Regions from separate parts of the Savagea faecisuis genome, predicted to be linked through region 2. Evidence: riboswitches for the same ligand, from Rfam matches in the RefSeq annotation. Region 2 holds a riboswitch; the other holds the start of a gene.
The links. Region 2 has a riboswitch for magnesium ahead of mgtE (magnesium transporter). Riboswitches for the same ligand answer to the same signal wherever they lie in the genome.

Region 1 (6,788 bases), on a different contig from region 2:
CTTTTTGAAGCGCATCCCCCATAAACTGAATGGCGAATAAAAAAATACCGAGCCCACCTAAAAATTGAAAAATAATCCCTTGCCACTCGACTTCCACGATACGAATTCACTCCTCGATTCAAAGATACATTTAGTATAGAGGGCGGAATAGAAAAGGGAAGAGACGTTACAACAACTTTACATAACTGTTACAAAGTCTTCATAGTGAAGAAATATAATCCCACGATTGTTTCGCGAGTAAAGAGACGGTGACGACGATAAATAAAATTCGAACGTAACCGCTCCCACGTTTCATCGCAAAGCGAGATCCTACGATGGAACCGACGATTTGTGCAGCTCCCATAATGAGCCCGTAAACGAACAACACTTCCCCAAGCATCATAAACATGAGGAGCGCTGCGAAGTTACTCCCAAAATTTAACACTTTTGCATTGCCTGCTGCTTGTAAAAAGTCAAAGCCGCGCCACAATAATGCAAACATGAGGAACGAACCTGTACCAGGCCCTAAAAATCCATCATAAAATCCGATAAACGCGATAATTCCAGCGAATAAGAGGGCAGTACTTGTCGAAAAATGTTTCATTTGAGTGACACTACCCCAATCTTTTTTCATGAGTGTGTATACCGCGATAATTGCGAGCATAATGAGCATGAGTGGCTTCAAGACGTTCGGATCGAAAAAGGAAACGGTATAAGCACCAAGCATAGCACCGAAGAAAGAGAGAGGAAACAAGATTTCACATCGAGATGCCCTCCCTGAGCGTAAAAACATGAAACTGCTCGTAAAGGAGCCGATGGAACTTGCTAATTTATTCGTCGCAAGTGCCGCAGTTGGCGAAATGCCTGTAAAGAAAAGAGCAGGTAATGTAATGAGTCCACCTCCGCCGACGACTGAGTCGACGAACGCTGCTAAAAATCCGAAAACAATTAAAATGAGTAAAATGGTGAGATTTAAATCTTCTAACAATATGTTTCGCCTCGCTTTCTGTTTCCATTATAACGAATTTTCACACCATAAAATGATAAAAGTGCGCAAACTCAATGAATCGTTGAGCGTGCGCACTTGATGTTAGTCGAGTGGACGAATTGTCACTTCAGGAAGCGCGTGATGACGAGCTGCCCCGTGCATGACAGGTCCGACATATTCATTTAATTTCCAACCGTTTTGAATGGCTGCTGCGACGAATGCTTTCGCTTGAACGACCGCTTCTTGAACAGCGAGGCCGTTCGCTAAGTTTGCAGTAATCGCTGCTGCGAATGTACATCCTGCCCCATGATTGTAGTGAGAATCGATGACGTCGCTTTCTAATACGTAAAATGCCTCACCATCATAAAATAAATCTGTCGCTTTTTCAGTAGGGAGTGAACGTCCTCCTTTAATGACGACGGTTTGCGGTCCGTGAGCATGAATGCGTTTTGCTGCTTCTTTCATCTCTTCAACCGTTTTTGGCGTTTTCCTGCCCGCTAGCTGTCCCGCTTCAAATAAGTTCGGTGTCGTAACCATCGCATGTGGGAGTAAGTATTGAATCATCGCATCGGTATTTCCAGGGTTGAGCACTTCATCTTCCCCTTTACATACCATGACAGGATCGATGACTACTTTTGAAGTTCCAGACTGTTGGATCGCTTCCCCTGCGATTTGAATAACTTCTTCTGTCGCTAACATTCCTGTTTTCATCGCGTCGATCCCTGTAGAGAGCGCTGTTTTAATTTGAGCTTGTAAAACATCCGTCGGCAATGAGTATACACCGTGTGCCCAATATTTTTCTGGATCCATCGTTACGACGACAGTGAGCGCAGTCATACCGTAAGTTCCATGTTCTTGGAATGTTTTTAAATCGGCTTGAATTCCAGCGCCGCCTGACGTATCTGAGCCAGCAATCGTTAAAGTTTTCTTCATATTTTATACACTTCTTTCTCGTTGGAATGAAATGAACAAATTATACATCGTAACAGAAAAAACGACTAGAGTCAGTTCATTTTGAATCGATAAGGTCAGAATTTACATACAACTAACAATCAGAATTATCTGTCAATATAAAGTAGTTAAAATGAGCACAAATAACTATATAAAATAGGTCTAAAGTGCATTGTTGAAATGTTGGAATCGATGTAAATTTAGATTGTTCCAAGTGAACGAAACAAGTTTAAAAAATAAAAAATTGGGCATAGACAAATAACGGTCTTATGCCGCTAACAACATAAAATACAAACCTCGTTAGGTGAGGCTCCTGTATGGAGATACGCTGCTACCCAGAAACGTCTACAGACGCCAATGGGTTAGCAAAAACAATCGATTTAAGGTTGTTTTTAATGTAGCTGGATTCGTCCTATGCCATACAGTGCTAAAGCTCAACGATTGAGGGTTGATCTTAGAAATGTCTATGAGACATTTTAAATTCGACGTGCCTTCAATTGTGGAGGTGCGTTTTTTGTTGTTCGAAAGGAGGGGTGAACATGAGGGATAATTCAGAACTGCCGGCCAGTAGGTCCAACCATCATACAAACAACAATCAAATACAATGTGTGAGTGAGGAAGTACCTCTGTTCACACCGGGAGGTTATCATTATGCTCAAAAAACGTATCCTCAATCATTTCGAACAACAGTGCCTTTACGAAATGATGAGCCATCCTGAAGTGTTACCATTCGTTCGCCACAAAGCGTATTCATTGGAAGAGTTCACAAATGTGAATCGTGAAACAATCGAAGCAGAACTTCGTGGCGAGCTCATTTCACGTGTCATTTTAGACGCGTATGAGCAACCAGCAGGAACAATTAATTTATTCGATATTCATGGTACGAGCGGCTTTTTAGCAACTTGGCTCGGCAAAGAATTTCAAGGTAAAGGATTAAACCAAATGGCAAAATCCGAATTTTTATATGAAGTATTTACAACGACATCAATCGATACAGTATATATGTGCATCCGTAATGAAAACATTCGCTCACAACGCGCAGCGATGAAATTACCTTACGTTTCACAAGCGACAGCAACAAGCTGGGCACATTTTGAAACAGTGCGCAAAGACTACGCACAATTTCAACTACTTCAAGTGAATCGAGAAGATTTTTTACGCTACAACGAACAAGTTGTTCCATTTATCGCAGCAGAAGCTATGGAAGTTGCGCCGATGTTAGTCGCAACAGAGGGGTAAGCGTATGGATCATCCAATACAAAGATATGAAAATCCGTAAATATGGAGAGAATATACTCCATCATTTACGGATTTTTATTTTTTTAAAAATTATTTTTCCTATTTTAAAAAGTTTAATAGGAGATAAATATAATATCAAATCGACTTATCATATATGAAATCAAAGAACACTCTATACATAGTTGTCTAAATGAGAGAAAAAAGAAATGAAAACGAGCAATTGGACAATTGTCTAATGAAATATGTAAAAAAACAGTGTAAGTCGTAAAAAAATCCGTTAATTTTTGTAGAAAGTAAACAAAGTTGTGTATTTCAGTTAGACGAAACGAACAAAATAACAAAAAGTTGTCGGACTAGTTTATCGAGTTAAAAAACGACATGTTTAAAAAAGATGTCTATAATATAAATTTGTGTATAAAAGTGTCTGAAATTTTATGGTCGATCAATGTTTTTTTAGGAAAGGAAATGGAATAAAAAGTATAAAAAAGTATTTGACAACATTTTAGTAGTGAGGTATATTTCACTCATATTAGCAGCGTATTTGCTATTTCAAGCAGAAAAAACAGCTCTTGCATTATTTTAGAATGTGTTGTAAATTCAAGTTGTCATGCGAGATTAAAGGTTTTTTCGCTGTTAGCGATAGACTCCAGTATTCTTTAATGACTGTCTAGACATAATAAAGGGAAGTGTCGACAGAAAAGGATCTGGAGAGTAGATAGAGGAGGGTAGTTATAATGAGAAAGTAATAAGTTCACATTTATTTGTAAGCGCTTTCTATTTGTGTTGGGGAACATAAATGAGAGGAGAAGGTCGATTGGGGAATGGGCACTTCTTTTCTTCTTTGGAAGGTGAAACGCTACAAATGAGATAAAAGGGGGAAATAGAATATGAATGCGTATCAAAAAGAAGTGTGGTTCACGATTATTATGTCAGCTATCTTTTTAGTAGTAGGTCACTCTGGTTTATTGTTTGCGATGTTTCCAACAGACGCGATGCTCTTCGGGTTTCCAGTGATGTATATCGTCCCGATTTTGTCTGGTTGGTTCGGCGTTTTAATTTTAACGATTATTGCGGGAGCAATTGGGAATAAAATTGACGAAGCGATCGAACGTGAAAATGAGATGAAACGAGCGGAAGCAGCGGAAAAGAAATCGTCGGAAGGAGTGAACTAATATGGGGGAAAATGGATGGCAGCTTGAAAATCCGATTATCGGGATTGTCGTTGTAGCTTTAACGTTTTTATTATTCTATGTCGTTAGTTATATTTCCAACCGTTCGAGTAAATCGGTAGAAGATTTATATGCAGCAGGCGGGGGCGTCGGTGCATTTACGAACGGATTAGCGATGGCTTCTACTTATATGAGTATCGCGACGTTTTTAGGAGTTACAGGTCTTATTCTTAATATGAAAGTTCCATTCGTTATTATGTGGATTCAATTAATTTTAGCGATTCCTTTAATTACAATTATTTACGGAACCTCTTTACGACGTATGGGTGCATTTACACCGACTCACTTTATTCGTGAACGTTACGGAATTCGAGCATCGATCGTCGCAGCACTCTTTATGATTTTAGTTCAAATTATGTACGCTTTAGGTCAGATGATCGGAATTGCAGTAGCGTTTGAAACATTGCTTGGAATTCCGTACTTTGTCGGACTTGTCGCAGGTGGTTTACTCGTCATCGGGTTCGTTACAATCGGTGGAATGTCTGGAGCGACGAATAACGCGGCGATTCAAATGGTCATTATTACATTAATGTTCGTCGTGCCACTCGGTGCTATTATGAAAGCGATGGGTGGATCGGGTTGGTATTTCCCACCACTTCTATATGCAGACATGGTACCGACGATGTTGGAAGCAGTTCCGAACTTCTTTGACTATCAATATTCTGTGAAATGGTATTTCGCTATTATTCCAGCATTGACATTCGGATCACTCGGCTTACCGCACTTAGCGATGCGTGTGTATACGGCATCTAGCCTTCAAAGTGCGCGTAAAGCGATGGTTTGGTTCGCATTAGTATTAGGAGTCGTATTCTCGGCGACATATGCGATGGGGTTCGCAGGTGTTTACTTTACAGAAACGACAGGTAATCCAATTTCTGTAGAAGATGCAGATAAATTAACGATTATTTTGAACCTTGTGTATAACTCAGAATGGGTGACAGCACTCGTTATTGCGGGAGCTGTATCAGCAGGGCTTTCTACTTTAAGTGGAAACTTAATTGCGATTGGGGCACTCATTTCACAAGATATCGTTTCGACATTGCGTCCGCATTTAGCGAATAAATCAAAAGTACGTCTCGGTTATATTTCGATCGCACTCGGTGGTGTTGTCAGTGTCGTCTTAGCATTTAACCCACCTGATTTCTTAGTCGTTAGTATTTTATGGGCGTTCGGATTGGCAGCCGTAACGAACGCACCACTTATCGTTACAGGAGTTTGGTGGAAAGAGGCGAATAAATTCGGTGCGATGTCTGCCGCAATTATCGGTGGAATCGTCTACATCGTCGTATCACCGTTCGTCTTCCCTTCAATCGTCATTAGTGGCCATGCGATGACGGATGGTTTAGGGTTGTCGGGGGCGATGTTTACCGTACCGATCAGTTTCACTTTATTAATCGTCGTGTCATACGTTACGAACCGTATGCCAGGACTTCAAAAATATTTAACGAAAACTGAAGATGCGGAGTTAATTGAACGTATTCACGGCTGGGAAACAGTTAACCCAGCGCGCTACAATAGTATGGTAGCTGCGGTGATTATCGTTGTCGGAAGTATTGCGGTGTTCGCATGGGCGATCATGCCTTGGAACTTATAATGAAAATGGAGAAATTCGGTGATTGCACATCATCGAATTCTCCTTTTCTTCTATTAAAAGGAGGCGGAAACAATGAACTCACTCCAAACGATTAAAAGAAGTTTATTTTTAGATAAAGAAGCGATGGCGCAATTTAGCCAATCTGAAAAAATGGGAAAGTGGAGCATTTTCCTTATCGGATTGCTCGGAGCTATATACGGAGGGCTTTCCATTTATCAAAATCTCGAAACTGTACAGGCGTTAGAATCACCGTTATTGCGCACGGTTTTAATGCCGCTACTGCTCGTAGGTGTCGGTGTTATTACGGTATGGCTAACGGTATTTGTTTTTTCTTTATTGCTTTGGGCAGCTGCGCGTGGGTTTGGCGGAGCGGGCATTTTACGCATCATTCGTCGCGTGACGAGCATAGCTCTTTTGCCGGCAGCATTTGCGATGCCAGCGTTCATTACATTTACGAGTGGCGGGACGTTAACGATGCTTCATATCGGATTAGCGCTCGTAGCTCTCATTTGGATTTATTTACTTTGTGTTAAGGCGTTGGAAGCGACTCAACAATTCGAAACGAAAAAAGCGTATATTGCAGTTCTCATTATGTTTGTTTTCTTTACGAGTATTTATTACATTATATTGCCACCCGTTGCTTGATCTCTTGCCGACGAACGTTGCGAACGTTCGTTTTTTTATTTGTCTAAAATTGTTGTTTAGACAAACTAAAAGTGAAATGAAGAACAATGTAGAGTGAACATGTTCAATGAGCATAAAGTGTAAAAATGTGTATGTACAAAACTATACAATAATGTATAATTGT
Region 2 (6,788 bases):
CTGAGCGATGCGAATGTCGCTCGAACGGTATCGCGCTCTGTCGGTTCGAAATGAAGTGTACGCTGTTCTTTCGAAGTGAATTCGATAGCCGGTTCGCTTGCCTCACTTAATCGCATATCCCACTGTGCGCTAGGTAGTTGAGGACCGAATGGAACTTGTTTTCGTTTAGCGTGTAATTTGCGCTCGATTTCTGTCGCTTCTTCAGGACGAATCGCATCGAGTTCAATGGAAGCATCGTCACCGGTTGCGCCTGTTTCGAGCGTCAATGTCGTTAAACCGAGTATTTTATGAAGCGCGGACGTTTTTCGTTGAATGTTTTGAATCCGATCATAATCGATCGTTTGTCTCGTTTTCGAAAAAATGCCATGTTTTAAGACGACTTGTTCTTCTTCAAAACGATACGTCGTCGTCCGCCACGTTAATATCGCTTCAATGATGCTCCAAACGATGAAAAATAGCGCCACGTAGCGAGCGATTGTCCACAATAACGCATCATTGTTAAAGTTGAAAACAAAAATAAGAAGGAGCGGGAAAAACCAACTTTTAAAAAAGGAAGCAATTTGAAGAATGACTGATAAAAAATGAAAGCGTCTATTTTCCATTACACTTCCACTTCCTTCACTTTAGCGTAGTGGGCAATTTCCTCTCGTAAACGTAATGCTTCATCTTCGGGGAGACCTGGAATTGTATGTTCTGAGCCCATCGTGCCGATGCGCAATGTGTATAATCCGTATTTGCGCAAAATAGGTCCTTGATTCGTCGCGACGAATTGTACTTTCGTCATCGGAATCATTTCATAATGTTCGAAGAGACGACCGCGTTTTAATTGAACGTATTGTTCATCGACTTCATATGCCCAATTGACGACGGTAAATTTAGATTGAAAGAAAAAATCCCATACATTATCGAGAATGATGAGTGCGCCGATGACGTATAAAACGATATTAATCCAGTTGAACCAATCAAAATAATAACTCACGCCTAATAAAATTCCGACGACAAGAATTTCTACGATGAATTCAAGAACTGCATTTACTTTCAGCACTTTCGTATAGGAAGGGGAAAGTTTTCCTGTTAAATGAGCGTATATGTTTTCCAATTGCCTCACACCTTTCGTTATAATAGTATATACGGAAACCGTATAAAAAAGTTACAGGAGGGGAAGAAATGTTTACAGTAGAACGAACGGCATTTATGTTGATCGACGTACAAGGGAAATTGGCAGACATCGTTCAAAATAGTGAGCGTATGTTACAAAAGCAAGAGCAACTCATTCAAGGAATGCGCACACTCGATATTCCGATCATTTGCATGGAGCAATATCCGAAAGGGCTCGGTCCGACGAAAGAGCAGTTGCGTCAGCATTTAGAAGGTGTACCAACGTATGAAAAAATCGAGTTTAACGGGATGTTGAATGAAGGGATTCGACAAGCGGTGGAACAATTAGGCCGCAAACAATTTGTACTTGCTGGCATTGAGTCGCATATTTGTGTATACCAAACTGCGCTCTCTTTGAAACGCGAAGGGTATGATGTCGCGGTTGTCGAAGATGCTGTGTCGTCACGCTATGCAGAAGATAAAGAGCGTGCGATGAGCATGTTGCGTCATGAAGGAGTGAAAATCGTCGGGGTGGAAACGATTTTATACGAGTTGTTGCAACGAGCAGGAACGGCTGAATTTAAACAAATTTTGCAATATGTGAAATAAAAGAAGCACTCATCCGTATGTAGGGTGAGTGCTTTCCTATTATAATTCTTCGGCAATTCCGAGTGCGATAATACCGATCATCACAGCAGCGATAAGCGCATACTGTTTTTTCGATAATACTTCTTTTAAGAAAATACGCGATAATAAGACGGAGAAAATACCGCTTGATGCGATGAGTGGCGCTGCAATCATCGCATTACCTGCCATCGCGAACACGTAGAAAAATTGTCCAGCTGTTTCAAGTAAAGCGGCAATTCCACGGTCTTTTTGCTTGAAGATTTTGAAGTCTTCTTTTTTAATGAACTTCAAATATAAATAGACGAGAATCGCACAAATGAGGAAGGTGAATTCGTAAGCGAGCAATGCATTATCTTCACTCATCCATTGTTTTTTATCTAAGTAAACACCGTCTAAAAACGAGCCGACTCCGTCGATTAAAGCGTATAAAATCGGGAAAGTGATCGCTAAAAATCCGAGTTTATATTTAGGGTCAAATGTTTCCCCGCTCTGTAACATAATTTCGTGATCATGCGTTTGTTCGTAACGAGCGAGCATAATGACCCCCGCTGTTACGATGACGATACCGAAAATTTCAAGTGCTGAAATAGATGTTGGGAAAAATATCATTAATAAAATCGCTGTAATAGCCCCAGCCGAGTTTTGAACGGGAGCGGCGATCGATAGCTCGATATAACGCAAGCCGACAAAACCTAATGTCATCGATAAAATATACATGAACGATACAGGGAAATATAACACCATATTCCATACATCGAATGTAATGCCTTTAATGAGCATATAAGAAACGGCATGAATCCCCATGACAAAACCGATCATGACGACGATTTTTAAGTGACTCGTCGGGTCTCCAGGGTCAGAACCTTTCTTATAATATAAATTAGCTGCGCCCCAAGCGAATGCTGTGAGAACCGCAAAGATGAACCACATCGTCGACATACCTCCTATAAATCAGTCTATAGAGACTCAAATTGTAGCGCGAGTTGCGCCCAAAATATTGTATAATTCAAAAGAGAATCTGTCAAAATGAAGAAAAAGTGTACGAAGCGCATGAAAGCCCTTCGTACACTGACTTATTTATAAGAGGGTAAACGATAAGTCCGAATCTTTTTTTATAGAGATAATAATGTGCTTGCGATTGAGAAGTAAATGAGTACTCCGACGATATCTGCAATTGACGTGATGAGTGGAGCACTAGCTGTTGCTGGGTCTAAGTTTAATTTGCGGAAGATGAACGGTAAGCTCATTCCGATTAAGCTGCCGACGATGACGACTGCGACCATCGTTAATGCGATGACTAATGCAATTTCAGGTCCACCGCGGAACATACCAACGCCTGCAACTGCTGCTGCCATCGTCACACCGAGTAAAATAGAAACTGAAATTTCTTTCGTGAACATTTTCAACCAATCGGTCATGCGAACTTGTCCAACTGCCATCGCACGAATGACGAGTGTCGACGCCTGACTACCTGCGTTACCGCCACTATCTACGAGGAGAGGAAGGAAGAAGACGAGTGCAATATTTGCTTCGATAACATCCTCGAAATGGGCGATTCCAGCACCTGAAAAGACGTTCATAAAGACGAGTACGACGAGCCAAACGATACGTTTGCGATATAAAGTTGTCACTTTCGCATCTTTTAAGCTCACTTCTAAAGAAGAGACGGGTGCCATTTTGTGGAAGTCTTCCGTCGCTTCTTGTTCCATAACATCTAAAATATCTTCGACGTGAACGACACCGACAACTTGACGAAACTCGTTCACGACAGGCATTGAAACGAAATCGCATTTTTGGAAAATTTTCGCTGCTTTCTCTTGGTCGAGATCCGTCGGTAACGATTTGACATTCGTCGTCATAACAGAATTCAATGGGAGTTCGCCACTCGCGCTTAAAAGTTCACGTAATGACATGACACCTTTTAACATCCCGTCTTGATCCGTCACATATAAGTAATGAATATTCGTTTTATTTTCTACGTTGTCGCGGACGTATTGCACCGCTTGTTCGACGGTAAAGCTTTCTTGGAGCGTTAAATAAGCGCGATCCATTAAGCTTCCTGTCGTTTCGAGTTTAAATTGTTTTTTCACCATTGCGTAAACCTCCTTACGCAATATCCACCGCAATGAAGGGGGCAAAATGGATATTGCTCCTAGTTAAAAACCTGAATACTTTGAATACTCTGAACCTAAACCTACAACTCGGAATGTCCATTCCACCACCTCCATTGATCATTTTTGAATCGAAAAAGGACACCCCTCGTCCGAAGAAGGGTGTCCTAAAAAAAGCATACGTTAATAAACGAGCGAATGCGTCGTCATTTATTAAAAATAGGAATATTTAAAACGCCTCCTTCATAGAGCTTTAGCACTGTATGACATAGTAAAGTTACAGCTACATTAAAAACGACCTTAACTCGATCGTTCCTGCTGACCCGTTGGCGTCTTTGGACGTTTCTGGGCAGTAGCATATCTTCATACAGGAGCCTCACCTAACGAGGAACTGTTATTTAGTTTCAATCACAGCTACAACCTTAGCAACGAAAAAAATAATTGTCAACACCATTTTTCATCAATTAAAAGGTTATGATTATATCGAAATAGTAAAAAGTGTGAAAAATTTGCAAATTTCTTATTCTCGCTTTAACCTATAAGGAAAGGGAGGGAATGCATGTGGCTACATTTATTGTGAATACAGGGAATCGTAAAGTTGTCCATCGTCAAGATGCGATTCAACCAGAATGTAAAGTGAATTTTATACACCCAAACAACATGGAAATGACCGATGAAGATTATGTAGAACTTTATCCGATGATTTATAAGCCATGTCCACATTGTTATCGCGACAAATAAAACAACCACGAACAAAAACTGTTCGTGGTTGTTATTTTGAGATAATGAATAAAGAGAAATAAAAATGATAAAATAAGTCTAAACGACTAAAGAAAGTTTCTGTTCAGTCGATGTAAAGTGAAAAGGAATTGGGAAAAAGGGGGAATTGTAGTGAGAATTCACGGTCTATATCCGACAAATTCGCCATATCGTTTGAGGAAAACAGAGCGAATTAAGGCGAGAGATGAGAGAGAAAAATCATTTAAAGTGACAGAAGAATATGATGATCGCGGGGAAAAAGATGAAAACGTCTGGCAAAAAGTAATAGCGCGTTACGATTTCACGTATGCTTTAGGGGAAGAAGTACATGAAGTTGCCGATGAGTTGTATGAGGCGCGACTTATTGAGAAGCCGATTTACTTACATCTCGTCTTCGAAGCGAAACAGAAGCGCACAGAGCGTTTAAATTGGATTGAACATTTCAAACAATTATCGACATCAGCACAATTGGCGAACCGTTTATTACAAGCGGAACAAAGTCGAACAGTCGCGCAATTATTACAGCGATTATCCGCATAAAAAATATCCAGCTCTATAAAAGGGCTGGATATTTTTGTATTATTTTTCGATTGTGACGTTGCGTAAGTTGTAAAGTGCAGTTCCGTCAATTTCGAAACCTTTTACTTTATTGCTGATGCCGACTAAGTGCTGAGGGTGTTGGATGAAGACGACTGGAGCATCTTCACGGATCAGTTCTTGTGCTTTTTTGTAAGCAGCGAGACGAACTTCAGGGTCCGCATTGTCGCGACCTTCATCTAAGTACTTATCGACTTCTTCGTTTTTGTAGAATGAACGGTTTCCTGGATCTCCGAAGTATGAAGAGTGGAAGAGTGAATACAATCCGTAGTCCGCATCTCCTGTCGGGTTACTCCATCCGAGCATGAACATATCGTGCTCGCCGTTCGCTGTTTTTTCTAAATATGCACCGAATTCCATCTGTTCGATTTCAACATCGATGTTAATTTCTTTTAACGTTGATTGTAAAAGGACTGCAACTTCCACGTTTTGTGGGTCTGTGTACGTCCATAACGTCGTTTTGAAGCCGTCTTCAAGTCCAGCTTCTTTCATTAATTCTTTCGCTTTATCGACATCTTTGTCAATCGCTGTTAAATCTTTATCGAAACCGAAAATGTCTGGTGATAAACCACCTGTTGCACGAACGCCGAAACCTTCGTACACTCCGTCAATAATTTCTTGTTGATCGAGCATATATGTGATTGCTTGACGTACTTTCACATTGTCGAACGGTTCTTTTTCTACGTTGAATCCGAGGTACGTAATACGTGTCGACGTTTGTTCTAACACGCTTGCGTAATCACTGTTGTTTAATGAAGCGACGTCTGTCGGTGGAATTGGAATGCTAATGTCGATTCCGCCGTTTTGAAGTTCTGCTTCACGTGTTGCTGCTTCTGGGATGACGGCGAATTTAACAGAGTCAATTTTCGCTTTCTCTCCCCAGTATTCGTCATAACGCTCTAATTTTACGTAGTCTCCTGTTTTCCACTTACTAAATTTGAATGGACCTGTACCGACTGGGTTGTTTGAAACGACAGAACCTGCCATTTTGCCTTCTTTCATCGCGGCATAATCTTCCTCGATGCTTTTCGGGCTCACGATACCTGCAGCTCCGTGTGATAAGTTCGATAATAATGGAGCGAATGGTGCGTCTGTTTTCATTTCAACGACCATATCTTCCGGTGTTGTTACTTCTGTGATCATTTCGAATAAAAATGCTGCTGATGCTGCGACTTCAGGATCGCGCACGCGGTCTAAGTTCGCTTTAATCGCTGCGGCATCTAATTTTTCTCCGTCATGGAATGTAACTCCATCACGAATTGTAAAGCGCCACGTTAATTCATCGACTTGTTCCCACTCTGTCGCAAGTCCACCTGTAATTTCAGATGTTTCTTCATCGCGGTACACGAGTGTTTCATAAATGCTCGCTTGCGCCGCTGCTGAAGGGACGTCGTTTGAACCGGCTGGGTCTAACGTGTTGACGTCGAGCAAGTTCCCGATGACGAGTTCTCCGCCTTCTGCGCTTTCTTCTGAATCTTGTCCTTCTTCTTTCGGCTTTTCTTCATTATCTGATCCGCCACTACATGCTGCAAGTACGAGCATAAGTGCACCGAACATAACGCCAAGCCACCACTGTTTCTTCATGTAATTCCCCCT

Region 1: linked by a shared signal. The riboswitch ahead of ACFQ0V_RS04375 (GNAT family N-acetyltransferase) and the one ahead of mgtE (magnesium transporter) in region 2 are both predicted to bind magnesium.

Annotation. Positions count from the first base shown of each region.
Region 1 covers NZ_JBHTJF010000019.1:41,321-48,108, reverse strand. Annotated here, with positions in the region: gene ACFQ0V_RS04390 (Na/Pi cotransporter family protein) at 1-97, opposite strand, end outside; gene ACFQ0V_RS04385 (TSUP family transporter) at 200-967, opposite strand; gene thiD (bifunctional hydroxymethylpyrimidine kinase/phosphomethylpyrimidine kinase) at 1,070-1,900, opposite strand; M-box (ykoK) riboswitch at 2,208-2,371, shown strand; gene ACFQ0V_RS04375 (GNAT family N-acetyltransferase) at 2,570-3,157, shown strand; gene ACFQ0V_RS04370 (hypothetical protein) at 4,045-4,329, shown strand; gene ACFQ0V_RS04365 (sodium:solute symporter family transporter) at 4,331-5,980, shown strand; gene ACFQ0V_RS04360 (YIP1 family protein) at 6,053-6,625, shown strand.
Region 2 covers NZ_JBHTJF010000022.1:41,913-48,700, forward strand. Annotated here, with positions in the region: gene ACFQ0V_RS04970 (PH domain-containing protein) at 1-602, opposite strand, end outside; gene ACFQ0V_RS04975 (PH domain-containing protein) at 602-1,099, opposite strand; gene ACFQ0V_RS04980 (isochorismatase family protein) at 1,168-1,707, shown strand; gene ACFQ0V_RS04985 (EamA family transporter) at 1,747-2,664, opposite strand; gene mgtE (magnesium transporter) at 2,838-3,818, opposite strand; M-box (ykoK) riboswitch at 4,068-4,231, opposite strand; gene ACFQ0V_RS04995 (hypothetical protein) at 4,398-4,577, shown strand; gene ACFQ0V_RS05000 (hypothetical protein) at 4,728-5,135, shown strand; gene ACFQ0V_RS05005 (glutathione ABC transporter substrate-binding protein) at 5,175-6,776, opposite strand.